One region of the Enterobacter cloacae complex sp. HYC080_NIDB genome, then DNA from elsewhere that is predicted to be linked to it. Evidence: predicted binding sites of a transcription regulator. Region 1 holds the regulator's gene; the other holds the start of a gene.
What was found. Region 1 encodes sigma-54, which starts transcription at its own class of promoters, with help from an activator protein. Its sites were predicted from a motif close to GTTGGCACANNTTTCGCTNT; they were not measured.
Positions count from the first base shown of each region.

Region 2: a site for sigma-54 is predicted at 5,871-5,890, ahead of glnK (P-II family nitrogen regulator). Genes of this name have one in related genera too.

Region 1 covers NZ_CP114212.1:555,216-569,717, forward strand. The annotation lists gene O1723_RS02610 (valine--tRNA ligase) at 1-227, opposite strand, end outside; gene holC (DNA polymerase III subunit chi) at 227-670, opposite strand; gene pepA (leucyl aminopeptidase) at 789-2,300, opposite strand; gene lptF (LPS export ABC transporter permease LptF) at 2,567-3,667, shown strand; gene lptG (LPS export ABC transporter permease LptG) at 3,667-4,749, shown strand; gene arcB (aerobic respiration two-component sensor histidine kinase ArcB) at 4,885-7,218, shown strand; gene elbB (isoprenoid biosynthesis glyoxalase ElbB) at 7,451-8,104, shown strand; gene mtgA (monofunctional biosynthetic peptidoglycan transglycosylase) at 8,101-8,826, shown strand; gene npr (PTS phosphocarrier protein NPr) at 8,865-9,137, opposite strand; gene rapZ (RNase adapter RapZ) at 9,134-9,988, opposite strand; gene ptsN (PTS IIA-like nitrogen regulatory protein PtsN) at 10,034-10,525, opposite strand; gene hpf (ribosome hibernation promoting factor) at 10,608-10,895, opposite strand; gene rpoN (RNA polymerase factor sigma-54) at 10,918-12,351, opposite strand; gene lptB (LPS export ABC transporter ATP-binding protein) at 12,399-13,124, opposite strand; gene lptA (lipopolysaccharide ABC transporter substrate-binding protein LptA) at 13,131-13,685, opposite strand; gene lptC (LPS export ABC transporter periplasmic protein LptC) at 13,654-14,229, opposite strand; gene kdsC (3-deoxy-manno-octulosonate-8-phosphatase KdsC) at 14,226-14,502, opposite strand, start outside.
Region 2 covers NZ_CP114212.1:3,466,051-3,480,552, reverse strand. The annotation lists gene cof (HMP-PP phosphatase) at 1-481, shown strand, start outside; gene O1723_RS16600 (PLP-dependent cysteine synthase family protein) at 523-1,569, opposite strand; gene O1723_RS16595 (Lrp/AsnC family transcriptional regulator) at 1,685-2,143, shown strand; gene O1723_RS16590 (SmdA family multidrug ABC transporter permease/ATP-binding protein) at 2,174-3,946, shown strand; gene O1723_RS16585 (SmdB family multidrug efflux ABC transporter permease/ATP-binding protein) at 3,939-5,720, shown strand; gene glnK (P-II family nitrogen regulator) at 5,941-6,279, shown strand; gene amtB (ammonium transporter AmtB) at 6,315-7,601, shown strand; gene tesB (acyl-CoA thioesterase II) at 7,697-8,557, opposite strand; gene O1723_RS16565 (YbaY family lipoprotein) at 8,761-9,288, shown strand; gene O1723_RS16560 (MGMT family protein) at 9,322-9,633, opposite strand; RNA gene ffs (signal recognition particle sRNA small type) at 9,804-9,900, shown strand; gene O1723_RS16550 (hypothetical protein) at 10,162-10,413, shown strand; gene O1723_RS16545 (hypothetical protein) at 10,410-10,625, shown strand; gene yczR (MocR-like transcription factor YczR) at 10,707-12,128, opposite strand; gene yczE (membrane protein YczE) at 12,216-12,827, shown strand; gene O1723_RS16530 (LacI family DNA-binding transcriptional regulator) at 12,904-13,974, shown strand; gene O1723_RS16525 (beta-galactosidase) at 14,077-14,502, shown strand, end outside.

The DNA of each region.
Region 1 (14,502 bases):
TGCCACAGGGTGTTTTTACCCTGCATGCGCTGGTAGCGGATCATGGTGTCCATGATGGTCTGCTGGAAAGCATGTCCCATATGCAAACTGCCGGTGACGTTCGGCGGCGGGATCATGATGCAGAAGGACTCTTTGCTTTCGTCGCCGTTAGGCTTGAAATAGCCCTGCTGTTCCCAGTGCTCGTAAAGCGGCTGTTCGATATCGCGTGGGTTATATGTCTTTTCCATTATTTCCAGGTTGCCGTATTCAGGTTAAAACCAGCCAGGCGGTACGCTTTATAGCGTTCGCGCGCCAGTTGTTTCAAAGATTCTTCGTAAGGGACAAAGTCTACCACTTCTGTGAAAGCGGTGGCAAAATCTGCAAAGTCTGCCCGCAGGCTAATGAGAATATCGCGCGCGCTGCTGTTGCGTTTTTGTGGCCAGGCGATCTCGACCGGGGCGCCACCGCGCGGACCTTCGCCCGACAGGTTATGCGGGACAAAACTCTCCGGTGGGCGGGCCCACAGGGCTTCATCAAGGCGAATCGCCTGCTGTTCATCTTCACAGGCAATCAGAACGCGTTTACCTGCGCGCCAACGTTCTGCGGCAATGTCACACACCAGCTGTTCGACGGCGCTGAGGCCATCCTGATGGGTGTCGTTGTCCAGAAGGTAGAACGTTGCATTCTTCATATATGGGGCTTCTTGTCGTGGATTTAAATGCAAAGCCGGGTGGCGCTACGCTTACCCGGCCTACGGTTGAGCGACGTTGTCGGCCGGGTAAGGCGAAGCCGCTACCCGGCGTTTTACATCACTCGTCGCCGTTAAAACCCGCACGATTGAGCAGGAACTGCGACAGCAGCGCCACCGGACGGCCGGTGGCACCTTTGGCTTTACCGGAGCGCCATGCGGTACCCGCGATATCCAGGTGTGCCCAGTTATACTTGCGGGTGAAGCGTGCCAGGAAGCAGCCCGCGGTGATAGCCCCACCAGGACGACCGCCGATGTTCGCCATATCCGCAAAGTTAGACTCCAGCTGTTCCTGGTACTCGTCACCCAGCGGCAGACGCCATGCGCGATCGCCAGCCTGTTCAGATGCCCCGATAAGCTCGTGCGCCAGCGGATTGTGGTTCGACATCAGTCCGGTGATGTGGTGGCCCAGTGCAATCACGCAAGCACCCGTCAATGTGGCGACGTCAATCACCGCTTCAGGCTCGAAGCGCTCAACGTAGGTCAGCACGTCGCACAGCACCAGACGGCCTTCGGCATCGGTGTTCAGCACTTCAACGGTCTGGCCTGACATCGTGGTCAGCACGTCACCCGGACGATAGGCGCGTCCGCCAGGCATGTTTTCGCAGCCTGCCAGAACGCCGATCACGTTAATGGGCAGCTGGAGCTCCGCGACCATGCGCATCACGCCGTAAACCGCCGCCGCGCCGCACATGTCGTACTTCATCTCATCCATGCCTTCGGCAGGCTTGATGGAGATGCCGCCGGAGTCGAAGGTCAGGCCTTTACCGACGAGCACGACAGGGCGCGCATCTTCCGACGGGTTGCCCTTGTATTCGATGACCGACATCAGGGATTCGTTCTGCGAGCCGTTGCCGACCGCCAGATAGGAGTGCATCCCCAGCTCTTTCATCTGCTGTTCACCGATGACGCGAGTGATGACGTTTTTGCTGTAGGAGTCTGCCAGCTGGCGCGCCTGAGAGGCCAGATAGGCAGCGTTACAGATGTTCGGCGGCATGTTGCCGAGGTCTTTCGCCGCTTTAATACCGGCGGCAATCGCCAGACCATGCTGAATAGCGCGTTCGCCGCTGGTCAGTTCGCGACGGGTTGGCACATTGAAGACCATTTTACGCAGCGGACGACGCGGCTCGCTTTTATTGGTCTTCAGCTGATCGAAGCTGTACAGGCTCTCTTTTGCGGTTTCAACCGCCTGACGGACTTTCCAGTAAGTGTTACGGCCTTTAACGTGCAGCTCGGTCAGGAAGCAGACGGCTTCCATTGAACCGGTATCATTCAGCGTATTAATGGTTTTCTGAATGACCTGCTTATACTGACGCTCGTCCAGCTCGCGCTCTTTGCCGCAGCCAATCAGTAGAATACGCTCTGACAGGACGTTTGGAACATGGTGCAGTAACAGCGTCTGCCCAGGTTTGCCTTCCAGTTCGCCACGGCGCAGCAGGGCGCTGATATAGCCGTCACTGATTTTATCGAGTTGCTCGGCGATCGGGGAGAGTCGGCGTGGTTCAAAGACACCCACAACGATGCAGGCACTCCGCTGTTTCTCCGGGCTACCGCTTTTTACACTGAACTCCATGCACTACGCTCCTGAATCTTAAAGACAACAGCGGCTGCTACGGATAGAATTGAAACCTTTCGTAACTCATGTCCGCTGTTGTGGTGACTTCGTGTTAATCTTACGTTACTACGGTTTCGACACGTCAGAAAAAGTCCTGAAGCGTGAATCCGCCGGATGTTTTAATCTTAGCGATGATTTCGACGACTCAAGAGAATAAATGACGTTTAAGCCATGAAACAAGCGATTTTCCAGCAAAGAGACGGGTTTTTACGGGCGTATTTAAAGTGATAATCATAAGATATCTGGTGCGGGAGACGCTCAAAAGCCAACTGGCGATCCTCTTCATCCTGCTGCTGATTTTTTTCTGTCAGAAGCTGGTTAAGATCCTCGGTGCGGCCGTTGACGGCGAAATTCCAACGAATCTGGTGCTTTCCCTACTTGGTTTAGGGATCCCGGAAATGGCGCAGCTGATCCTGCCGCTGAGTCTTTTCCTCGGCCTGCTCATGACGCTCGGCAAGCTGTACACCGAGAGTGAAATCACGGTGATGCATGCCTGTGGCCTGAGCAAAGCCGTACTGGTGAAAGCGGCGATGATACTGGCGCTGTTCACCGGGATCGTGGCGGCAGTGAATGTGATGTGGGCGGGCCCCATGTCTTCTCGTCATCAGGACGAAGTTCTGGCCGAAGCGAAAGCGAACCCCGGCATGGCGGCGTTAGCGCAGGGGCAGTTCCAGCAGGCGACCGACGGTAACTCTGTGCTGTTCATTGAGAGCGTTGACGGCAGTAAATTCAACGATGTATTCCTGGCCCAGCTGCGACCTAAAGGTAACGCGCGTCCATCCGTCGTGGTGGCAGATTCCGGTCAGCTGGCGCAGAGTAAAGATGGTTCGCAGATTGTCACGCTGAATAAAGGCACTCGCTTTGAAGGCACCGCGATGCTGCGCGACTTCCGTATTACGGATTTCCAGAACTATCAGGCTATTATCGGCCATCAGGCGGTGGCGCTCGATCCGACGGATACCGAGCAAATGGATATGCGTACATTGTGGAACACCGACACCGACAGAGCGCGTGCAGAGTTCCACTGGCGTATTACGCTCGTATTCACCGTGTTTATGATGGCACTGATTGTGGTTCCGCTGAGCGTGGTGAACCCGCGTCAGGGGCGCGTGCTCTCTATGCTGCCAGCGATGCTGCTTTACCTGATCTATTTCCTGCTACAAACCTCTATTCGCTCTAACGGCGCGAAGGGTAAGCTGGATCCTATGGTCTGGACGTGGTTCGTTAACAGCTTGTACATCTTACTGGCGCTGGGATTAAACCTGTGGGATACGGTGCCAGTGCGCCGCATACGTGCCCGGTTTTCGCGTAAAGGAGCCATCTAATGCAGGCGTTTGGCGTTCTTGACCGCTATATCGGTAAAACCATTTTTACCACCATCATGATGACGTTGTTCATGCTGGTGTCGCTCTCCGGCATTATCAAATTTGTCGACCAGCTGAAAAAAGCCGGGCAGGGCAGTTATGACGCGCTGGGCGCGGGGATGTACACCCTGCTCAGCGTGCCAAAAGATGTGCAGATCTTCTTCCCAATGGCGGCCCTGCTGGGGGCACTCCTCGGGCTGGGCATGCTGGCACAGCGCAGCGAGCTGGTGGTGATGCAGGCCTCAGGCTTTACCCGTATGCAGGTTGCGCTGTCGGTAATGAAAACCGCTATCCCGCTGGTGCTGTTGACCATGGCGATTGGTGAGTGGGTGGCACCGCAGGGCGAGCAGATGGCGCGTAACTATCGTGCTCAGGCGATGTACGGTGGTTCACTACTCTCGACGCAGCAAGGGCTGTGGGCGAAAGATGGTAAAAACTTCGTCTACATCGAACGGGTAAAAGGCGATGATGAACTGGGCGGCGTGAGCATCTACGCCTTCAATGACCAGCGCCGCCTGGAGTCAGTACGACATGCCTCTTCGGCAAAGTTTGACCCCGAACATAAGCAGTGGCGTTTGTCGCAGGTGGATGAATCTGACCTGACCGATCCAAAACAGATCACCGGTTCGCAGACCGTCAGCGGCACGTGGAAGACCAACCTCACGCCGGATAAACTCGGCGTCGTGGCGCTGGATCCTGATGCGCTCTCTATCAGCGGCTTGCACAACTATGTGAAGTACCTGAAGGCGAGCGGGCAGGATGCCGGACGTTATCAGCTCAACATGTGGAGCAAGATCTTCCAGCCGATGTCCGTGGCGGTAATGATGCTGATGGCGCTGTCGTTTATCTTCGGTCCGCTGCGTAGCGTACCGATGGGCGTGCGCGTGGTGACGGGGATCAGTTTCGGCTTTGTCTTCTACGTTCTCGATCAAATCTTCGGACCGCTGACGCTGGTGTACGGTATCCCGCCGATTATTGGCGCGCTGCTGCCGAGTGCCAGTTTCTTCCTGATCAGCCTCTGGCTGCTTTTGAAACGCTCCTGACAGACCTCTCCTCGCTTCCGGTTGACCGGGAGCGAGGCTAATCTCCTGTTTCACCCCGCACTTTTTCTCACAACCTTCAACGTCCTGCCCCGAATTTGAGTATTATTGAGCGATAAAGTCGTGAAGGGATCCTCTATGAAGCAAATTCGAATGCTTGCCCAGTATTACGTCGACCTGATGATGAAGCTTGGGCTGGTGCGTTTCTCCATGCTGCTGGCGCTGGCGCTGGTCGTACTGGCCATTGTCGTGCAAATGGCCGTCACCATGGTTCTGCATGGCCAGGTCGAGAGTATCGACGTCATCCGCTCTATCTTCTTTGGCTTGCTTATTACCCCCTGGGCCGTCTATTTCCTTTCCGTCGTGGTTGAACAGCTTGAGGAGTCTCGTCAGCGCTTGTCAAAACTGGTGGATAAACTGGAGGAGATGCGCGAGCGCGATCTGAAACTCAACGTTCAGCTTAAAGACAACATTGCGCAGCTGAATCAGGAAATTTCAGATCGTGAGAAGGCGGAGGCGGAGCGTCAGGCCACGCTGGAACAGCTGAAAGTTGAAATGAAAGAGCGCGAGGTGACGCAGATCCAGCTTGAGCAGCAATCCTCTTTCCTGCGTTCGTTCCTGGATGCTTCGCCGGATCTGGTGTTCTACCGCAACGAAGATAAAGAGTTTTCCGGCTGTAACCGGGCGATGGAACTCCTGACCGGAAAAAGCGAGAAGCAGTTGATTCACCTGAAGCCGCAGGACGTTTACTCTGAGGAGGCGGCCGCCAAGGTTATGGAAACGGACGAAAAAGTGTTCCGCCATAACGTCTCGCTGACCTACGAGCAGTGGCTGGATTATCCGGATGGCCGCAAAGCCTGCTTTGAGATCCGTAAGGTGCCCTATTATGACCGCGTAGGGAAACGCCACGGCCTGATGGGCTTCGGCCGTGATATCACCGAGCGTAAGCGCTATCAGGATGCCCTGGAGCGCGCCAGCCGCGATAAAACCACCTTTATCTCCACCATTAGCCACGAACTGCGTACGCCGCTCAATGGCATTGTGGGGCTGAGCCGTATTTTGCTGGATACCGATCTCACTGCAGAGCAGGAAAAGTACCTGAAAACAATTCATGTCTCGGCGGTTACGCTGGGTAATATCTTCAACGATATTATCGATATGGATAAGATGGAACGCCGTAAGGTTCAGCTTGATAACCAGCCGATTGATTTCACCAGTTTCCTTGCCGATCTGGAAAATCTGTCTGGTCTTCAGGCGCAGCAGAAAGGGCTGAGGTTCGTCATGGAGCCCACCCTGCCGCTGCCGCATAAAGTGGTTACCGACGGTACGCGGTTGCGCCAGATCCTGTGGAACCTGATCAGCAACGCGGTGAAATTTACCCAGAAAGGGCAGGTGGCGGTGCGTATCCGCTATGACGCAGGCGACATGCTGCACTTCGAGGTGGAGGACTCCGGGATCGGTATTCCACAGGAAGAGCAGGACAAAATTTTCGCGATGTACTACCAGGTGAAGGACAGCAACGGCGGAAAACCTGCCACCGGGACCGGTATTGGCCTGGCGGTGTCTAAACGGCTGGCGAAGAGCATGGGCGGTGATATTACCGTTGCCAGCCAGCCGGGCAAAGGATCGACCTTTACGCTGACGGTGCATGCGCCAGCGGTGGCGGAAGAAGTTGAGGATACCTTTGAAAACGACGATATGCCGCTGCCATCCCTGCACGTCCTGCTGGTGGAAGATATTGAGCTGAACGTCATTGTGGCGCGCTCGGTGCTGGAAAAACTGGGCAACAGCGTGGATGTGGCAATGACCGGTAAAGCCGCGCTGGAGATGTTTACACCGGGCGAATATGACCTCGTTCTGCTGGATATCCAGTTGCCGGATATGACCGGGCTGGATATCTCGCGTGAACTGACGCGTCAGTACGCGGCTGACGAACTGCCGCCGCTGGTGGCGCTAACGGCAAACGTACTGAAAGACAAAAAAGAGTATCTCGACGCCGGTATGGACGATGTACTCAGCAAGCCGCTGGCGGTGCCTGCTCTGACCGCCATGATCAAGAAGTTCTGGGATACCCGTGATGAAGAGGAGAGCACCATGACGTCTGTTGATAGCGCAAAAGCCCAAACGATACTCGATACCGCGATGCTGGAGCAGTACATTGACCTGGTCGGCCCGAAACTGATTACCGACGGTCTGGCTGTGTTTGAAAAAATGATGCCGGGCTATCTGAGCGTGCTGGAGTCAAACCTGACGGCACGGGACCAGAAGGGCATCGTGGAAGAAGGGCATAAAATCAAAGGGGCCGCCGGCTCGGTCGGGTTACGTCACCTGCAGCAGCTGGGTCAACAGATTCAGTCGCCTGATTTACCCGCCTGGGAAGATAACGTGGGTGATTGGGTTGAAGAGATGAAACAAGAGTGGCAGAACGATGTGGCGGTGCTTAAAGCCTGGGTGGACGCCAGAAAAAAATGACCCCGGTTTAACCGGGGTGCGCGAATACTGCGCCAACACCAGGGAAATCGTGGCTGCGCCTGTTTTTAAACGTTATTTTCGAATGGGCGCCGCCTGAAAAATTTAGGCCGCACGCAGATAAGATAGCAAATCTTAAATGGTTTGTTACATGAATCAGTGAAATGTGTGAAGCATAGCGTTTTAATCAAAATTATTAATGTGCTTCAGCAAGTTGCAAAGAAGGATCGTCAAGATGAAAAAAATGGGTGTCGTCCTGAGCGGATGCGGTGTTTATGATGGCTCAGAGATACATGAAGCCGTAATTACCCTACTGGCTCTGGCAAAACAGGGTGCAGAGGTGATGTGTTTTGCGCCAGATAAAAATCAGGCGGATGTCATTAACCATCTGACCGGCGAGCCAATGGCCGAAACCCGTAATGTGTTGATTGAAGCCGCGCGTATTGCCCGGGGAGAAATTCGTCCGCTGGCCCAGGCAAATGCTGCTGAACTGGATGCGCTCATTGTGCCGGGTGGCTTTGGTGCCGCGAAAAATCTCAGCACTTTTGCTGCTGAAGGCGCGGCTTGCAAGGTGGACGCGGATTTAAAAGCGCTGGCGCAGGCGATGCATGCGGCGGGTAAGCCGCTGGGCTTTATCTGCATTGCACCGGCCATGCTGCCAAACATTTTTGATTTCCCCTTACGGCTGACAATCGGGACCGATATCGATACTGCTGAGGTCATCGAGGAGATGGGTGGCGAACACGTTCCGTGCCCGGTCGATGACATTGTCGTGGATGAAGAGAACAAAATTGTCACCACGCCCGCGTACATGCTGGCGCAGAATATCGCGCAAGCGGCTGAGGGTATTGAAAAACTGGTAGCCCGGGTACTGGTGCTGACGGAATGAGCCGACAGTCTTCCGCAGGAAAATGGGTGAAATACCTTCTTTTGCGCATCGTACTCGTGCTGGCGGTGTTCTGGGGAGGCGGACTGGCCGTGTTCAGCATTTTGCCAGTACCGTTTTCAGCCGTTATGGTTGAGCGTCAGCTCAGCGCGTGGTTCTCCGGTGATTTTGGCTATGTCGCGCATTCTGACTGGGTGAGTACGGACGAGATCTCACCGTGGATGGGGCTGGCAGTCATCGCGGCGGAAGATCAGAAGTTCCCGGAGCACTGGGGGTTCGATGTGGCCGCGATTGAAAAGGCGCTTGCCCATAACGAACGCCATGAAAATCGCGTGCGCGGTGCGTCTACCCTGTCGCAACAGACGGCAAAAAATCTGTTCCTGTCGGATGGCCGAAGCTGGGTGCGAAAAGGGCTGGAAGCGGGGCTGACGCTTGGAATGGAAACAGTCTGGAGCAAAAAGCGCATTCTGACCGTCTATCTCAATATTGCCGAGTTTGGGGAGGGGGTATTTGGTGTCGAAGCTGCATCACAACGCTATTTTAATAAACCTGCCAGCAGGCTAAGCATGTCGGAGGCCGCGCTGTTAGCCGCTGTACTGCCTAATCCTCTTCGCTTTAAGGCCAGTGCCCCATCAGGCTACGTGCGAAGCCGTCAGGCATGGATCATGCGTCAGATGCGACAGCTGGGTGGAGAGGGGTTTATGCAGCGTAATCATCTGATGTAGGGCGGGTAAGCGCAGCGCCACCCGCCAGAATGGCAGACCTAATCTTCGTCAAACCCGGCATTAAACAGCGCAATCACCGCCGCCAGCGCTTCCTCTTCCTGAGGGCCGGTGGCCTCGACCTCAATCTGGCGCCCTTTGGCAGAATCCAGCATCAGCAGGGCGATAACGCTGTTCGCTTCCGCTTCGGTGCCTTCATCATTGCGCAACAGAACTTCTGCATCAAAACCCTGCATCAGCTCAAACAGTTTCATCGCCGGGCGTGCGTGCATTCCCAGCTTGTTGGTGATCTCAACGGTTTGTTTTACGGTCATGTTTTACGTTTTTCCAGCGTGCGATGACGGGACTGAACGTTCTTGCCGCGCGAGCGGAAATAGTCGGCCAGCTGTTCGGCAATGTAGACCGAACGATGTTTACCGCCGGTACAGCCAATCGCCACCGTCAGGTAGCTACGATTGTTTGTCTCCAGCATAGGTAACCATAGCTCAAGGTAGCTTCGCGTCTGGTAGATAAAATTGTGAACTTCTGTGTGCCTGTCGAGGAACGCCGCAACGGGTTTATCCAGGCCGGTCATAGGACGCAGTTTAGGATCCCAGTGCGGGTTCGGCAGGAAGCGCACGTCGAAAACATAGTCCGCATCAATCGGAATACCGTGCTTAAAGCCAAAGGATTCGAACACCATCGTCAGTTCGCGCTCGCGTTTGCCCAGCAGGCGGGTACGCAGCATTTCCGCCAGTTCATGAACGGACATCTCTGAGGTATCGACAATCAGGTCGGCGCGTGAACGCAGCGGTTCCAGCAGATCGCTCTCTTCGTCGATGGCGCTTTCCAGCGAGAGATTTTTACTGGAAAGCGGGTGCAAACGCCGGGTATCGCTGTAGCGGCGGATCAGGGTATTGCGATCGGCATCGAGAAACAGCAGCTGAGGCGAGAATGCGTCAGGCAGGTTACTCATTGCCTGCTCGAAGATTTCAGGCGACTCGGGCATGTTACGAACGTCGATACTGACGGCAGCAGAGGTTTGTCTCTCCGCCAGGGTACGCGCCAGATCGGGCAATAACACCACCGGCAGGTTATCTACGCAGTAAAAACCCATGTCTTCCAGCGCGCGCAGGGCAACGGATTTCCCCGACCCTGAACGACCGCTGACAATCATCAGCACCATGTTCCGTTTCTCCTCAGGACAACAGATGTGAAGGCCATCTCCTGGTTACGCGTCATCCTGATTGCCTTCTGCTTCAGTGATAATCTGATAAAGCTCTTCATCACTTTGGGCTGAGCGCAGTCGACGGCAGATGGTTTTATCGGCCAGACGTTTAGCGACCAGCGAAAGCGTGTGTAGATGGGTTTTGGTCTGGTCGGCAGGAACCAGCAGCGCGAAGAGGAGATCGACAGGCTGATTATCAATGGCATCAAAGGCAATTGGCGTTTCCAGTTGCACAAACACACCGACGGCACGCAGGGTGTCCTCTTCCAGCTTGCCGTGCGGGATCGCGATGCCGTTGCCGATACCGGTACTGCCCATCTTTTCACGGGTCAGGATCGCTTCGAACACCACCTGCGGCGGCAGGCCCAGCTGTTTTGCAGCCAGTTCACTGATGATCTCCAGCGCACGTTTTTTGCTCTGGCAGTGAACGGCACTGCGGGTACATTCCTGGTTAAGGACATTGCTCAGTTGAAGAGCGGAATCGTTGTTCATCATAATTTCACCTAAGCGCTAACTGTACAAATGGCCTGTTGTTTTTCACAACAGGCCGTCCTGCACCCGTTAACTGCCCGGACAATTAGTGTTGTTTCAGTTTATCTTTATGTTTATTGAGCTGTCGCGCAAGCTTATCAATCAAGCCGTCGATAGCAGCGTACATGTCTTGCCCTTCCGCACTGGCATGGAGTTCACCCCCGTTTACATGCAGGGTCGCATCCGAGATATGAGTCACTTTCTCCACTTTCAACACAACGTAGACCTGGTTGATCCTTTCGAAATACTGCTCGAGTTTCGCGAACTTAGCGTTCACAAAATCACGTAAGGCCTCAGTAATCTCGACATTGTGTCCTGTGATATTGAGCTGCATAGTGTCTTCCTTATCGGTTGTGTCACACCAGTTGTTTACGCTGGTTTGACGGCGGAATGGATAAAGACTCTCGATACTTCGCAACAGTACGACGTGCCACCATAATACCCTGATCGGACAGCATGGTGGTTAACTTACTGTCACTCAGTGGCTTCGCGGGGTTCTCCGCGGCGATCAACTTCTTCACCAGTGCGCGAATCGCCGTTGACGACGCTTCGCCGCCGCCCTCGGTACTCACGTGGCTGGAGAAGAAATACTTAAGCTCAAAAATACCGCGCGGACTGTGCAGATACTTCTGCGTGGTGACGCGGGAAATGGTTGATTCATGCATCTCGACGGCCTGAGCGATATCCGCCAGTACCATCGGTTTCATATATTCTTCGCCCTGCTCAAAGAATGCTTGCTGCTGTTCGACGATACAGCGGCTCACGCGAAGCAGGGTATCATTTCGGCTCTCCAGACTCTTGATCAACCATCGCGCTTCCTGAAGGTTGCTACGAATATATTGATTATCGGCGTCGTTGCGCGCGCTGGTGCACATGGAGGCGTACTGCTGGTTGATTTGCAGGCGAGGGATGCTGTCAGAGTTCAGTTCAACGACCCAGCGGTCGTTATGTTTTCTGACCAGCACGTCCGGGATCACGTACTCGGGTTCACTCGTCTGGATCGACTGACCAGGCCGCGGATCGAGGGACTGAATCAGATTCACCGCCTCTTTCAGCACCTCTTCTTTGAGGCGCGTAACGCGCATCAGGCTACGAAAGTCGTGGTTAGCGAGAAGATCCAGATGATCGCTGATGATTAAGCGTGCTTCGTCGAGCCATGGCGTCTCTTTGCTGAACTGAGAAAGCTGGATCAGCAGGCAGTCGCGCAGATCTTTCGCTGCCACGCCTACGGGATCGAAACGCTGAATACGTTTCAGAACGGCTTCAATCTCTTCCAGCTCAATCTCTTCATCGCCCATGCTCTCCAGAATGTCGTCCAGCGTGACGGTCAGATAGCCGGTGTCATCAACGGCGTCGACAATGGAGGTGGCAATGGCACGATCGGTATCGGAGAACGGGGTCAGCTCCACCTGCCACATCAGGTAATCCTGCAGCGACTGGGTGGTTTCGCCCTGATAAACCGGCAGCTCATCGTCCTGGTAGTCTGCACGCGTACCGGAAGGGGTGCCGGCGGTATAAATTTCATCCCAGCTGGCATCCAGAGGAAGCTCGTCCGGCATCTCTTTTTGTTCGAGTGCATCTGCGGTATCGAGCGATTCTGTATCCTGGGACTGCTGTGTATCTACCTCATCATGAAGATCGGCTTGCTCCAGCAGGGGATTGCTGTCCAGCGCTTGCTGGAGCTCCTGCTGGAGTTCTAAGGTGGACAGTTGCAACAGACGAATTGCCTGCTGTAACTGCGGCGTCATCGCCAGTTGTTGGCTGAGCCTTAATTGCAAACCTTGCTTCATGTTCAGAGCATTTTTCTCCGGTTCGGCGTTACGTTACCTCTACCCTATCAGAGTCTGAAGTCTTCCCCAAGATAGACGCGCTTAACATGATCGTTTTCGAGGATCTGCTGCGGCGTACCGTGGGCGATCAGATTGCCCTGGCTCACAATGTACGCGCGCTCACAGACGGCAAGCGTTTCACGCACGTTGTGGTCGGTGATCAGCACGCCAAGCCCGCTGTCACGCAGATGCTCAATGATACGTTTAATGTCGATGACGGAGATTGGGTCAACACCGGCAAACGGTTCATCCAGAAGGATAAATTTAGGGTTTGCAGCCAGCGCGCGCGCAATCTCAACACGACGGCGTTCACCGCCGGACAATGCCTGACCCAGGCTGTCGCGCAGGTGCTCGATGTGAAACTCTTCCATCAGCTCGTTGGCGCGATCCTGACGCTGTTCGCTGGTCAGGTCGTCACGAATTTGCAGAACCGCCATCAGGTTATCAAAGACGCTCAGACGGCGGAAAATAGAGGCTTCCTGCGGCAGATAGCCGATGCCACGACGCGCGCGCGCGTGCAGTGGCAGCAGGCTGATGTCTTCATCATCGATGATGATGTTGCCGGCATCACGCGGGACAATGCCAACCACCATGTAGAAGGTGGTGGTTTTACCCGCACCGTTAGGGCCAAGCAGGCCCACAATTTCGCCGGAGTTGACGGTCAGACTGACATCTTCTACGACACGGCGGCCCTTATAGGCCTTCGCGAGATTTTTTGCAGTTAATGTTGCCATAACGAATTAGTTACTCTTCTTCTGTGCCGGGGCCTGACCCTTGCCTTTATCCTGCAGCTGAGACGGAACCAGCACGGTGGTTACGCGTTTGCCTTTCTCGCTGGAGGCCTGCATTTTTTGCTCTTTCACCAGATAGGTGATCTTGTCGCCGGTAATGTTGCTGTCCAGCTGTTCCAGATACGCGTTTCCGGTCAGGATAACCAGGTCTTTCGCCAGCTCATAGTGCATATGCGAGGCGCGGCCTTTCACCGGCTTGCCGTTGTCCTGCATCTGGTAGAAGGTGGCCGGGTTGCCGTAACCATCAATGATCTCTTTGCCCTGCTCGCCACCCGGACGGGTAACGACCACTTTATCGGCGTTAATTTTGATGGTGCCCTGCGTCATCACGACGTTACCCGTGAAGGTGACGACGTTACCCTGCATATCGAGGGACTGAGTGTCAGACTCGATGTGGATCGGCTGGTCGGTATCACCCGTTACAGCAAGCGCGGGGAGACTGGTCGCCAGCATCGCGCTGGCGATAATTACTTTAAGGCTGAGTTTGTTTGTTTTGAATTTCATAGGAGGTTCTAACCTTTTCAATCAGCTCGGCGTTCTTGCTGCGTAAGTTCCCGCGCATTCTTAAACCGCTGGAATTAAATGTTGTGCCATACAGTGTGACCAGATCCTGCGAGGTCACGTCCTGGGTTACCAGGTTGATCTGGGCATTATCGGTCGTAATTTTCCGCAGTTGCGAGTCAGCGGTCAGGGCGTTGACTTCAACGTGGCCATACAGATAAAGCATACGGTCATTTGTCAGTTTGGCCCGATCTGACTTAATTGACCACGTCGGCACTTTGTCTTTATCGAATGTGGTCATGACGGGTTGGGTAAACCACGAAACGCCCTCATCGGAAAAATATTCCACATGCTGGGCAACCAGGCGATAGTTCAGCGCACCTTCCGGGCTATAGACCACGGTGTCGCTGTGATCGCTTTTGTAGGTTGGATCGTTATTGTTGATCACTTCCTTTTGCGTATCGTCGCGATCGGCCAGGTTCACGCCAATCAATACCAGTGCGACAAGCGAAAGCAGAATGATAACCCAACGTCTGGTTTTACTCATATTGATTGCCCTTTGGCCTCATCAAGCTTGCCCTGCGCCAGCAGAAGCAGGTCGCAGACTTCACGTACGGCACCACGGCCACCGTTGATGTGGGTAACGTAATCAGCGCGTGGGAGCAGCAACGGGTGAGCGTCAGCAACCGCAATGCTGAGACCGACTTCAGCCATCACTGGCCAGTCAATCAAATCGTCCCCGACATAGGCCACGTTTTCCGGCGCGATCGCCAGTTTACCCAGTAAATCGTTGAACGCTGCCATTTTATCGGATTGCCCC
Region 2 (14,502 bases), 1.6 Mb from region 1:
AAGCGAAATCCCCGAGTTACTGCATGCGCATGTCTATAGCGGTTTTAAATATCAGCTTATCGATCTGCGCCGGATCCCCGCCCACGCGGTGACCAAGATCTGCTTCTGTGGCGATCACGACGATCTGCGACGCCTGCGCATCCAGTTAAATGAGGCTCTCGGCAACCGGGCGCATCTGACCTTCTCGGCGGTAGATTGTCTGGAAGTATTACCCGTGGGCTGTAACAAAGGTTCCGCCCTGGCGGTACTGAGCGACCATCTGGGCTTAACGCTGCAGGATTGTATGGCATTTGGCGACGCCATGAATGACCGAGAGATGCTGGGCAGCGTGGGGCGCGGCTTGATTATGGGGAATGCGATGCCGCAGCTGATTGCCGAGCTTCCTCATCTGCCCGTTATCGGACACTGCGGTAACGAAGCGGTGTCCCATTTTTTGACTCATTGGCTGGACAACAACAACCTCCCTTATTCCCCCGAATAGCGAGCGCCTTCCAGCAAGCCAGACGTCGGTCTGGCTTTTTTTTATTTCAGCAGCTGTGCAATCTGCACTTTCCACGGCGTGATGTCGCCGATGTTAGCCTGTACCCATTCTGCATTGTAGTAGGTCTCAAGGTAGCGCTCGCCGCTGTCGCACAGCAGCGTGACGATGGAGCCGGTACGCCCTTCCTCACGCATGCGTGCCGCCAGATGCAGTGCGCCCCACATATTGGTGCCTGTCGATGCCCCGACTTTGCGGCCAAGCTGGGTTTCCAGCCAGTGTGCGGTTGCCACGCTGGCGGCATCCGGCACGCGAAGCATTTCATCCACTACATCCGGAATGAATGACGGTTCTACGCGCGGGCGGCCAATTCCTTCAATTTTACTGCCTGACGGGCTGCGAAGATCGGCATCGCGGCTCTGCCAGTAGTCGAGGAACACCGAGTTTTGCGGGTCAACCACCATCAGTTGGGTATCGTAGCCCTGACAGCGAATGTAGCGTCCTATGGTGGCTGAGGTGCCACCGGTACCGGCGCTCATCACAATGTACGACGGCACGGGGTGCGGCTCGTGGGTCATCTGGCGGAAAATACTGTCAGCGATGTTGTTATTGCCGCGCCAGTCCGTTGCGCGTTCGGCGAAGGTAAACTGGTCCATATAGTGGCCGTTGAGCTCACGGGCCAGCATTTCAGAGGCGGCGTAGATTTCGCAGGCACTCTCAACGAAGTGGCAGCGACCGCCGTAAAATTCGATCTGCTCGATTTTGCGTTTTGCAGTGCAGGAGGGCATCACCGCGATAAACGGCAGGCCCAGCAGGCGGGCAAAATAGGCTTCGGACACGGCGGTTGAACCGGACGAGGATTCAATAATGGTAGTGCCTTCTTTGATCCAGCCGTTACATAAACCGTATAAAAACAGTGAACGCGCCAGGCGATGCTTCAGGCTGCCGGTCGGATGGGTGCTTTCATCCTTCAGATAGAGCTGAATACCGTCAAATCCCGGCAGGGAAAGGCGGATCAGGTGGGTATCCGCCGAGCGCTGGTAGTCGGCATTGATTTCGCTGATGGCATGTTTAACCCAGGTGCTATTCATCGTAATTATCCGTTTGTCATTTTGTGCCCAGCATAGCGAAAAGCACAGAAAAAATTGTTGCTATCTGGCCTTTAAAATAGAATGAAGGGAGAAAAATTTTCTCTGTGAGGTGGGTATGCTAGATAAAATTGACCGTAAGCTCCTTTCCTTGCTGCAAAGTGACTGTACCCTCTCTTTGCAGGCGCTGGCAGATGCCGTTAATCTGACCACCACACCGTGCTGGAAGCGCCTTAAGAAGCTCGAAGATGATGGCATTTTGCTGGGGCGCGTCGCGCTGCTCGATCCCGAAAAACTGGGGCTTGGGTTGACGGCATTTGTGCTGATTAAAACCCAGCACCACAGCAGCGAGTGGTATTGCCGCTTTGTTACTCAGGTCTCTGAGATGCCCGAGGTGCTCGGTTTCTGGCGAATGGCCGGCGAGTACGATTACCTGATGCGCGTCCAGGTGGCAGACATGAAGCGCTATGATGACTTCTACAAGCGGCTGGTTAACAGCGTCCCGGGCTTATCAGACGTCACCTCAAGCTTCGCCATGGAACAGATTAAGTACACCACAGCCTTACCCATTGAATAACTTCGTAAAAAACCTTCAGGAACAAACCGCGTGCGATTATTTGCCCAATTAAGCTGGTACTTTCGTCGGGAGTGGCAACGCTACCTCGGTGCAGTGGCCCTGCTTATTATCATTGCCATTCTGCAGCTGATCCCGCCGAAAGTGGTTGGGTACGTCGTGGATGGCGTCACCGAACAGCATTACACCACCGCACGGGTGTTGATGTGGGTCGGCACGCTGGTGCTGACGGCCGTCATTGTTTATCTCCTGCGCTACGTCTGGCGCGTGCTGCTGTTTGGTGCGTCCTATCAGTTGGCCGTTGAGCTGCGTGAAGATTTTTACCGCCAGCTGAGCCGACAGCATCCCGAATTTTATCTGCGCCATCGCACCGGGGACCTCATCGCCCGTGCCACGAACGATGTCGATCGCGTGGTCTTCGCCGCCGGAGAAGGGGTATTAACGCTGGTGGATTCGCTGGTGATGGGCTGTGCGGTATTGATTGTCATGTCCACGCAGATCAGCTGGCAGTTGACCCTTCTGGCGCTGCTGCCGATGCCGCTGATGGCATTGGCGATCAATCGCTACGGCGAACAGCTGCACGAGCGCTTCAAACTGGCGCAGGCGGCATTTTCGTCTCTGAACGATCGCACTCAGGAGAGCATGACCAGCATTCGCATGATCAAAGCCTTTGGTCTGGAGGACCGGCAGTCCGCGCTGTTTGCCGCCGATGCGGCAGACACGGGGGCGAAGAACATGCGCGTCGCGCGCATTGACGCCCGTTTTGACCCGACAATCTATGTTGCGATTGGCATGGCCAACCTGCTGGCTATCGGAGGCGGTAGCTGGATGGTGGTACAGGGGACGTTAACCCTGGGACAATTGACCAGTTTTGCGATGTATCTCGGGCTGATGATCTGGCCGATGCTGGCTTTAGCCTGGATGTTCAACATTGTGGAGCGGGGCAGCGCCGCCTACAGCCGCATTCGCGCCATGCTGGCCGAAGCGCCGGTGGTGACTGACGGCAGCGAAGCGGTCCCGGAAGGGCGCGGCGTGACGAAGGTCGACGTCCGTCAATTTGTCTATCCGCAGACGGCGCATCCGGTACTGGAGAACGTCAGCTTTACGCTTCAGCCCGGCCAGATGTTGGGTATTTGTGGTCCGACGGGGGCCGGAAAAAGTACCGTCCTCTCTCTGCTCCAGCGCCACTTTGACGTCACCGAAGGGGATATTCGTTTCCATGATATCCCCCTGAAGAACCTGCTGCTGGATGAGTGGCGTGGCCGCCTGGCGGTGGTCAGCCAGACGCCGTTTTTATTTTCGGACACCGTGGCGAATAACATCGCCCTCGGATGCCCTGCGGCGACGCAGGAGGAGATCGAGCATGTGGCGCGTTTAGCCAGCGTGCATGATGATATTTTGCGTCTGCCGCAGGGGTACGAAACGGAAGTCGGGGAGCGTGGCGTCATGCTGTCCGGCGGGCAGAAACAGCGTATTTCGATTGCCCGTGCGCTGCTGCTGAATGCCGAAATCCTGATCCTGGATGATGCGCTCTCCGCTGTGGATGGCCGTACCGAGCACCAGATCCTGCATAACCTGCGTCAGTGGGGTGACGGTCGCACGGTGATTATCAGCGCTCACCGTTTGTCGGCGCTGACCGAAGCCAGCGAAATTCTGGTGTTGCAGCACGGGCACATTGCCCAGCGCGGGCAGCATGAAAATCTTGTTGAGCAACCGGGCTGGTATCGCGATATGTATCGCTATCAACAGCTTGAAGCGGCGCTGGACGATGCCCCCGAACAGAATGAGGAGGCCGCTAATGCGTAAGCTCGGAACGATGTGGCCGACGCTCAAACGTCTGCTGGCCTACGGCTCGCCGTGGCGTAAACCGCTGTCCGTGGCCGTGCTTTTACTCTGGATAGCGGCGATTGCAGAAGTGAGCGGGCCACTGCTCATCAGTTACTTTATCGACAATATGGTCGCCAAAAGCTACCTGCCCCTGGGGCTGGTGGCGGGTTTAGGCGTCGCTTACGTTGGGTTACAGCTGACGGCGGCAGGGCTGCACTATGCGCAGTCGCTGCTGTTTAATCGCGCAGCCGTCGGTGTCGTTCAGCAGCTGCGTACGGATGTGATGGACGCCGCGCTTCGCCAGCCGCTCAGCGAGTTTGATATTCAGCCGGTCGGGCAGGTTATTTCCCGGGTAACCAACGATACCGAGGTGATCCGCGATCTGTACGTCACCGTGGTGGCGACGGTCCTCCGCAGCGCGGCGCTGATTGGTGCGATGCTGGTGGCAATGTTCAGTCTCGACTGGCGCATGGCGCTGGTGGCGATCACGATCTTCCCGGCGGTGCTGATCGTCATGGTCATCTACCAGCGCTACAGCACGCCAATCGTGCGTCGTGTACGAGCCTATCTGGCCGACATCAACGATGGCTTCAACGAAGTCATCAACGGCATGAGCGTTATCCAGCAGTTCCGCCAGCAGGCGCGCTTTGGTGAACGGATGGGCGAAGCCAGCCGCTCGCACTATATGGCACGCATGCAGACGCTGCGGCTTGACGGTTTTTTGCTGCGTCCGCTGCTGAGCCTTTTCTCTGCGCTGGTGCTTTGCGGTCTCCTGATGCTGTTTGGGCTGAGCGCTAACGGTACGATTGAAGTAGGTGTGCTGTACGCCTTTATTAGCTATCTGGGGCGCCTTAACGAACCGCTGATCGAGCTCACCACCCAGCAGTCTATGCTGCAACAGGCGGTGGTCGCCGGTGAGCGTGTGTTCGAGCTGATGGACAGGCCGCGACAGGCCTACGGCAACGATGAGCGACCTTTGCAAAGCGGTGCCATTGATTTTGATAATGTCTCGTTTGCCTATCGCGAAGACCGGCTGGTGTTGCAGGATATCTCACTTGATGTTCCGTCGCGTGGTTTCGTGGCGCTGGTGGGCCATACGGGAAGCGGTAAGAGTACCCTCGCCAGCCTGTTAATGGGTTACTACCCGGTTACGCACGGTGAAATCCGGATCGACGGACGTCCGCTCGCGTCTCTTAGCCACAACGTGTTGCGTAAAGGCGTCGCGATGGTGCAGCAGGATCCGGTCGTCCTGGCCGATACCTTCTATGCGAACGTGACCCTGGGGCGGGACTACACGCAGGAGCAGGTCTGGGAGGTACTGGAAAAAGTGCAGCTGGCGGATCTGGCGCGCGGGTTTAGTGAGGGGATCAATACGAAGCTGGGCGAGCAGGGGAACAATCTCTCCGTCGGGCAAAAACAGCTCCTCGCCCTGGCGCGGGTGTTGATTGAAACGCCGCAGGTTCTGATTCTGGATGAAGCGACAGCCAGTATTGACTCCGGTACCGAGCAGGCCATCCAGCAGGCGCTGTCGGCCGTGCGTGACCATACGACGCTGGTGGTGATTGCCCACCGTCTTTCCACCATCGTTGATGCCGATACCATTCTGGTGCTACATCGCGGCCAGGCCGTTGAACGGGGTACGCACCGTGAACTGCTGGAAGCCAAGGGACGTTACTGGCAGATGTATCAGCTTCAGCTGGCAGGCGAAGAGCTGGCGGCCAGCGTGCGTGAGGAAGAATCGCTGAGCGCCTGATGCACCAAAATGAGGCGACGCGCTAACAGTCATTCCTGTTGGTGCAAAACGGAAACGCACCCTGCACCGGCATGGTGCGTTTTTTTTCACCGGTTCGTTTATCAAGGCCGTGTAGCGCTCTTTGCACCGCAGTTCCTTCTGGTTTTCATTTCTGGCACACCCCTTGCAATACCTTCTGCGTAAGCTGCGGCCATTACCGAATTCTGACTGGAGGGGATCTATGAAGCTGGTTACGGTTGTAATCAAACCATTCAAACTCGAAGACGTGCGTGAAGCGTTGTCTTCCATGGGTATTCAGGGACTGACTGTCACCGAAGTGAAAGGCTTTGGTCGTCAGAAGGGTCATGCCGAGCTTTACCGCGGGGCGGAATACAGCGTTAACTTTCTGCCAAAAGTAAAAATTGATGTCGCGATTGCTGACGATCAGCTTGATGAAGTCATTGATGTCATTAGCAAAGCGGCCTACACAGGCAAAATTGGCGACGGCAAAATTTTCGTTGCCGAACTGCAGCGCGTCATTCGCATTCGTACCGGCGAATCTGACGAAGCGGCACTGTAAGTAACTCCTGGCACACAGTGATAGGGATCGAGAAAATGAAGATAGCAACACTTAAAACGGGTCTGGGTTCGCTGGCACTGCTGCCGGGCCTCGCGCTGGCTGCCCCTGCGGTGGCAGATAAAGCCGATAACGCCTTTATGATGATCAGCACCGCGCTGGTGCTGTTCATGTCAATTCCGGGGATTGCCCTGTTCTACGGCGGTCTGATCCGTGGCAAAAACGTTCTCTCCATGCTGACCCAGGTAGCCGTGACCTTCGCACTGGTCTGCGTGCTGTGGGTGGTTTACGGTTACTCGCTGGCCTTTGGCACCGGCAACGCCTTCTTCGGTAACTTTGACTGGGTGATGCTGAAAAATATTGAGCTGACCGCGCTGATGGGCAGTTTCTACCAGTATATTCACGTTGCGTTCCAGGGCTCGTTCGCCTGCATCACCGTCGGGCTGATTGTAGGCGCGCTGGCCGAGCGTATTCGTTTCTCTGCCGTTCTGATCTTTGTGGTGGTCTGGCTGACGCTCTCCTATGTGCCGATTGCGCACATGGTCTGGGGCGGCGGTCTGCTGGCAACGCACGGCGCGCTGGACTTCGCGGGCGGTACCGTCGTACATATCAACGCCGCGGTAGCGGGTCTGGTTGGCGCATACCTGATTGGCAAACGCGTGGGCTTCGGTAAAGAAGCGTTCAAACCGCACAACCTGCCGATGGTCTTTACCGGTACCGCGATCCTCTACTTTGGCTGGTTTGGCTTCAACGCCGGGTCTGCAAGCGCAGCAAACGAAATCGCCGCGCTGGCCTTCGTGAACACCGTCGTGGCCACAGCCGGTGCGATCCTCTCCTGGGTCTTCGGTGAGTGGGCGGTGCGCGGTAAACCTTCCCTGCTGGGTGCATGTTCTGGCGCAATCGCGGGCCTGGTCGGTATCACGCCTGCCTGTGGTTATGTGGGTGTCGGTGGTGCGCTGCTGGTAGGTTTGGTTGCAGGTCTTGCAGGTCTGTGGGGCGTTACGGCACTGAAACGCGTGCTGCGCGTTGATGACCCTTGCGATGTATTTGGGGTGCACGGTGTGTGCGGCATCGTCGGCTGTATCATGACCGGTATCTTCGCCGCGAAATCGCTGGGTGGCGTGGGCTATGCAGAAGGTGTCACTATGGTTCATCAGGTACTGGTGCAGCTGGAAAGTATTGCTATCACCGTGGTGTGGTCTGCCGTTGTCGCTTTTATTGGCTACAAGCTGGCGGACATGACTGTGGGTCTGCGCGTACCGGAAGAGCAGGAGCGCGAAGGTCTGGATGTGAACAGCCACGGCGAGAATGCGTATAACGCATAACCAACAGCAAAACGGCAATCTCGATTGCCGTTTTTAATGTTTATTCCCTCTCCCTGTGGGAGAGGGCCAGGGTGAGGGCATCAGGCCGCACGTTATTAACCGCGATTACGCATTACCCCTTCCTGCACCGTTGAAGCGACCAGCACGCCGTCCTGCGTATAAAACTCTCCACGCACAAACCCGCGAGCGCTCGATGCCGACGTACTCTCCACGCTGTAAAGCAGCCACTCATTCATGTTGAAGGGACGGTGGAACCACATGGAGTGGTCGATGGTCGCGACCTGCATCCCTTTTTCGAGGAACCCGACGCCGTGCGGCTGCAGTGCCACCGGCAGAAAGTTAAAATCTGACGCATACCCGAGCAGATACTGATGCACGCGGAAATCTTCCGGCACGGTACCGTTGGCGCGGATCCAGACCTGACGTTTCGGCTCGGCGGTGTGACCCTTCATCGGGTTATGGAACTCGACGGGGCGGATCTCCAGCGGTTTATCGCACAGAAATTTCTCTTTGACCTGTGGCGGAAGCAGATGCGCCAGCGCACGGGCGATATCGGTCTCTGATTTGAGCGTGTCTGGCGACGGTGCCGGCGGCATCGTTTTCTGATGCTCGTATCCCGGTTCCGGTGCCTGGAACGAGGCGGTCATATAGAAGATGGGCTTACCGTTCTGAATGGCCGCCACGCGGCGGGCACTGAAACTATTACCGTCACGCAGAACTTCAACATCATACACAATCGGTTTTGCGCTATCGCCAGGGCGTAAGAAATAGCTGTGGAACGAATGCACCAGACGGTCTGCCGGGACGGTCTCCTTTGCCGCGTACAGCGCTTGTCCAACGACTTGCCCACCGAAGACCTGGCGCAAGCCTAAATCTTCACTCTGTCCGCGAAAGAGTCCTTCCTCAATTTTTTCCAGATTCAGTAATGTCAGCAGATTGTTCAGTGCCTGACTCATAGTTGTCCTCAATAAACGCCGTAGCGAAAGATAGGCAGAGTATAACGCAGAAATGTAAGTGGTCCGATGGGTAGAATAATCTTAATATCGGCACGTTTTCAGGCATTAATCGGTGATCTGTGCCACACTTGAACACGTTATGTGATTGAAACGACATCGGATGGGATCGATCCCGCTGGTGCATTGATGATAAGGAGACTTCAATGAAACTCGTGCCTATGCTAAGTGGTGTAGCTATTGCGGTGGCGTTGTCCGCCTGTGCCGGTAAGAGCGCCCAGGTGCCGGTACCTGCAGCCGATCCGAACGGGATTAATACCCTTTCACAGCAATCCATTCAGCAGCCTAATGTTTCCGGTACCATCTGGATCAAACAGAGAGTCGCTTTGCCGCCGGATGCGGTATTAACGGTCACGCTGTCTGATGCTTCTCTGGCCGACGCGCCGTCGAAAGTCCTGGCTCAGCGTGCGGTTCGTACTGAAGGTAAGCAGGCGCCATTTAGCTTCGTGCTGCCATATAACCCGTCAGACGTACAGCCGAATGCCCGTATCCTGCTGAGTGCCGCGGTAACGATCAACGATAAGCTGGTCTTTATTACCGATACGGTTCAGGAAGCCATTAACCACGGTGGGACTAAAGTCGACCTGAATCTGGTTCCCGTACAGCAAACCGAAGTGCCGGTTGCTCCACAGACCAATCAGCCGTCCCTGCCAACCCCACCGACCCAGATGTAATTGTTGCTATCACCCTCTCCTTCGGGGGAGGGGTTAGTACACCCAGCGGTACTTTTGCAAATCAATCTGTCCCGATCCCGATACCTGCACACCCTCTGACAGTAATGCCTGGCGCTGACGCTGGAGATCCGGTCCGGTCAGCGAGATGGCACCATGACGATTCACCACGCGATGCCAGGGCAGCGTGCTTCCTTCCGGCAGCCGTTTAAGAACGCCGCCTACCTGTCGCGCCGCGCGCGGTGAACCGGCCAGCTGTGCGACATCACCATAGGTTGTGACGTAGCCTTCCGGGATTGAGGCCACAATTTGCCATACGCGCTGGGGAAAGGAGTCGTGTTCGTCCATACCTGCACCTGCGGGGATCATCTGAACAGCCATGGTAAACGAAGATTGCCCTGATTGCTGCGTCTGTTTGCGCAATAAACCAGCATCCGGTTCCGGGTCGCTTGCAATTGGGTCTTCGCACAGGGATAATGCGCCAGCGCGTTGGTTATCAACGCTCTCAATGGGGGCTCTGTTGGTTCTCCCGCAACGCTACTCTGTTCACCAGGTCAGGTCCGGAAGGAAGCAGCCAGGGCAGACGACGTGGGTGCCGGGATGTAGCTGGCAGGGCCCCCACCCATTTACGGCCTCGTACAAACCTTCCTGCGTTACCTCTCTCTGTAGTCATTATTCCACAATACTATAACGCCTATACGCTGTAATATATATTTCATCGTGCTGAAATATTATTGTCATAAACCTGTAATAATAGACTGGCATTTTATAATTGGACGTCTATTTAACACCAAAATTCAAAAAAATATAAATCTGGATAACAGTGTTAACTTCGTGTATTACATAAAGTACTTATTCCGAAGGGAAGTGACAAACATGGCTACTGCGGTTTTAAATGTTAAAATTGACGACGCGCTAAAAGAAAGGCTTCGCCACTATGCGGAAGCGAATAACGAGAATTTAAGCGTGACCACAGAGAAACTGCTGTTGCTGGCGTTTGAAGCAGTAGAAGAGGCGGGAGTATCGGAAGAAGATATTGATAATCAGCATACGGAAGAAGAGAGTGTTTCTCCTTTTACTCCTAAAGAAATCAAAGCACTACGTAAACTTCTGAAGAAGAGAAAATGAAACAACAACTGTCAACTGCCAGTGACTACAACGAGGCCTGCGATCTCTTGCGCTCAGGCTATGTGAAGCATGTACGTCTTGGCTGGAATGTTGGAAGCGATGAGTTCTTTCGTATTGCGTCTGACTGGTGTGATACCGGTGCAAAAATAAAGAAAGACGGTGATAACTTCGTTATTTCGTTGAAAGGTTTCCCTATTCCTCCGCAACATTAATTGTTGTCCAGTGAAAACTGCTGACTGCATATATTACAGTCAGCAGTTTTTATTTTATGATCCCCTTCAAACTTTTTATTCTTAAACCAGACTGCGTTTGATGGCCGGCTCATTTGAATGTAATGCACGCCATAAGGGTTTAATCCGCAGTAACGCCGCTTCCATTTCCGCTGGCTCCAGCGAGAAGGGCATGCGCAAAAAGCGGTCAAACGCCCCCGATAAGCCAAACCGTGTGCCCGTTCCCAGGTTAATCCCGATGATTTCTGCCCGCGCGGCAAGCTGTGTCGCCAGCATGCCGGGAAGTTCGATCCAGTAAGACAGTCCGCCTTCCGCCTCATGGAATCGCCACTCGGGAAAATGTTCACGCAGCAGTTCACTGCATCGATCGCGCCGTTCCGCAAGCATCTTGCGGCGAGCGGGCAGAAAACGTTCGCTATTGTTGATAAGCCACAGCGTCGCCAGTTGCTCCAGCAGCGGCGAGCCCAGATCAAGCGTATCCCGCGTCTGGGCGAGGGTGGCGATGGTACGTGAAGAGGCGCGGATCCAGCCGAGACGCAGCCCGCCCCAGAAGCTTTTTCCGGCGGAGCCTAATGTCATGACGGTTGCCTCCCGGTTAAATGATGCCAGCGGTGGCGGTGGGGGCGAGTCAAACCAGAGATCGACCATCGTTTCATCTACAACCAGCGTCGTGCGGGTTTGTGCGGCAATATCGGCGATCGCCTGACGGGTGGCGATATCCATACAACGCCCGGTTGGGTTGTGAAAATCAGGCATCAGGTAAGCCAGGCGCGGTGCAGTCTGGGCAAGCGTGGCGGCAAAACCATCCGTGTCCCAGCCTGTATCCGGCAGCGACACCCCAACGGGCCGGCACTGCGCCCCCTGAATGGCGGCAATCGCCAGCGGATAGGTAGGGTGATCGACCACGACGCGATCTCCCGGCCCGGTTAACATCCGCAATATCAGCGCAAAACCGCTGACGGCACCGTTGACCACCATGACTTCGTCTGCGCGGGTGGGAAGACCCCGTTCGGTATAGCGTGCCGCTATAGCTTCCCGAAGCGCAGGCAGCCCAAGCTGGTCGTAGCCCGTCAGCGAGAGGTGCTGGGTAATAGCCGTCAGCGCGTGGGTATAAGCCTGGTGGATCTCTGGCCCGGCATTGAGGGCGGCAGTGGAGAGATCCAGTGCGGCACTCGCCGCTGAAAGGGTAGGAACGGCGCGCGTATCCGGGAGGATCACGCGCGACCCGCTGCCGTGGCGGCTTTCAAGATATCCCTCCTCGCGCAGATGGGCGAGGGCACTGCTGACGGTGGTCCGGCTCACGTCCAGCGCCGTAGCCAGCTCACGCTCACCCGGCAGTCGCGTATTTAATGCCAGTCGGCCATCAAGGATTAACAGACGCAACGCGTCAGCCAGCTGGCGCCAGAGCGGGGTGCGGGATGAAGCTTGCTGCCAGTGGCCTAAAAGGCGTACCAGAGACTGACTTCCAAAGCGGCGTGATGACATATGCAGTCCACTATTTGAAAACTGGACATTAATCATAGTGCCATTTTAGGTCAGGATGAAAGCCTGGTTATCGGGAGAAGATAAAAAATGGTACGTCGTCTGCTACAACTTTATGTCGGTTTGGGTCTGTATGGCCTCTCTACCACGATGTTTATTCGCTCGGATCTGGGGGTTGATCCGTGGGATGTATTTCACCTTGGCGTCGGGCTACAGCTGGGGATGAGTATCGGGACGGTGATCATTTTGACCGGCGCTGCGGTGCTGCTGCTGTGGATCCCCCTGCGCCAGATGCCCGGACTCGGCACGATCAGTAACGTGATTTGTATCGGTCTGGCGGCAGACGCCAGCATGGCGCTCATCCCCGAGCTGAGTTCGTTACCTGTGCGAATCGCTTTCCTGGTATCGGGCATTGTGATGAACGCGATTGCCACCAGTATGTACATTGGTGCCGGTTTCGGGCCCGGCCCGCGCGATGGTCTGATGACAGGCATTCACGCCCGGCTGGGCTGGTCCATTCGCAGCGTGCGAACCACAATCGAAGTGTCCGTCCTGCTGATTGGGTGCGTGCTTGGCGGTACGTTTGGCGTAGGAACCGTACTGTATGCCCTGACCATTGGTCCGCTTATTCAGCTCTGTATGCCCTGGTTCCGCCAGAAGTCGCGCAATGAGAACGTTCCTCAGCCGGAACGGGTTGTTTAATTTGCGAAGCGCTCACATGTTTTAACGGCATCACTGTGGCAGAATAGTCGCTTCGACTATCGCGATGCCAGAATGCATGAAAGCAATCACTCTCTATGATGTCGCCTCCCTTGCGGGGGTTTCTTATCAGACCGTTTCCCGCGTGATTAACGACGCGGAGCATGTCTCTGCCCGCACGCGGGAAAAGGTGCAGCAGGCAATGGCGGAACTGCACTATGTGCCTAACCTGCGGGCACAACAGCTGGCGGGTAAACGCACCCGTACGCTGGGTCTTATTACGACCGATCTGGCGCTGCACGCGCCTTCACAAATCGTCTCGGCGGTAAAATCCCGGGCAGCGGAACAGGGGGCGAGTGTCCTCATTTCCATGGTAGAGCAACCGCACCAGTGTCAGGCCGCGCTTCAGGCGTTGCTGGCGCAGCGGGTGGAAGCACTGCTGGTCAATGTGCCGCTTGACGATCCTCACGCCGAACAGCTCAGGGCGCTGGCATCGCCCGTTCCGGTGCTGTTTCTGGATGTATCGCCCTCAGCGCAGGTAAACAGCCTCGTGTTTAACGCAGAGGAGGGGGCGCGTCTGGGCGTTGAGCATCTGCTTTCGCTGGGGCATCAGCATATTGCTTTGTTGAGCGGACCGGAAAGCTCGGTCTCTGCGCGTGCGCGTCTGGCCGGATGGCAAGCGACGCTGGCACAGGCCGGCCTTGACGCGGTTGCCGTGGAATACGGTGACTGGAGCGCGGCCAGCGGTTATGAGAAAGGGCATATGCTGCTGTCGGGTACGGTATTGCCGGAGGCGATTCTGGTGGCGAACGATCAAATGGCGCTTGGGGTGATGCGCGCCTGCGCCGAAAAAGGGGTAGCGATCCCTGGCCAGCTATCGGTAGTCGGGTTTGACGATACGGCCGACAGTGCCTGGTTTTCGCCGCCGCTGACGACCGTTCGCCAGGCGTTTCGCCAGGCGGGCGAACGCAGCGTGACGTGGCTGCTGGATCCCCTCCAGGGCGATGCGTGCTGGCAGGTTCAGCTGCCGGTTACGCTGGTGATCCGTCACTCCACCGCGCGCCGCCATCCGCAGCAGGCCGAACAAGAGGATCTGGCGGAGCAGCTCAGACGCCTGGCTCTCCTGGCAGAGCAGCTTGCGCGTAAATAAAACTTTGTGATCTGACTCGCTGCTCCGCGATGGAATGCTTTACCCTCGCTCAGTGCCAGGGCATGTTAACCAAAATTGTGAGCGCTTCGCAAAGAGGTTAGTATGCCCAACACTTTATCACCGACATCACCGACGCTCGGTGCCATTCTGGTCCGACGGGACTGGGAAAACCCCGGCGTTACCCAGTGGAACCGGCTGGCGGCTCATGCGCCGTTACACAGCTGGCGCCATGAATCCTCGGCCCTGGACGACGAGGAGTCAGTCAGCAGACGTTCTCTTAACGGGGCGTGGCGGTTTAATTATTTTCCTGCACCCGAGCAAGTCCCGGAGGCATGGGTAACGGAAGATTGCGCGGACGCCGTTGCGATGCCCGTGCCGTCTAACTGGCAAATGCAGGGGTTTGACACGCCCATCTACACCAACGTCACCTATCCCATTCCCGTCACGCCGCCTTTTGTTCCGCAAGAGAACCCAACCGGATGTTACTCGCTCACATTTGAGGTGGATGACGCCTGGCTCCACGGCGGG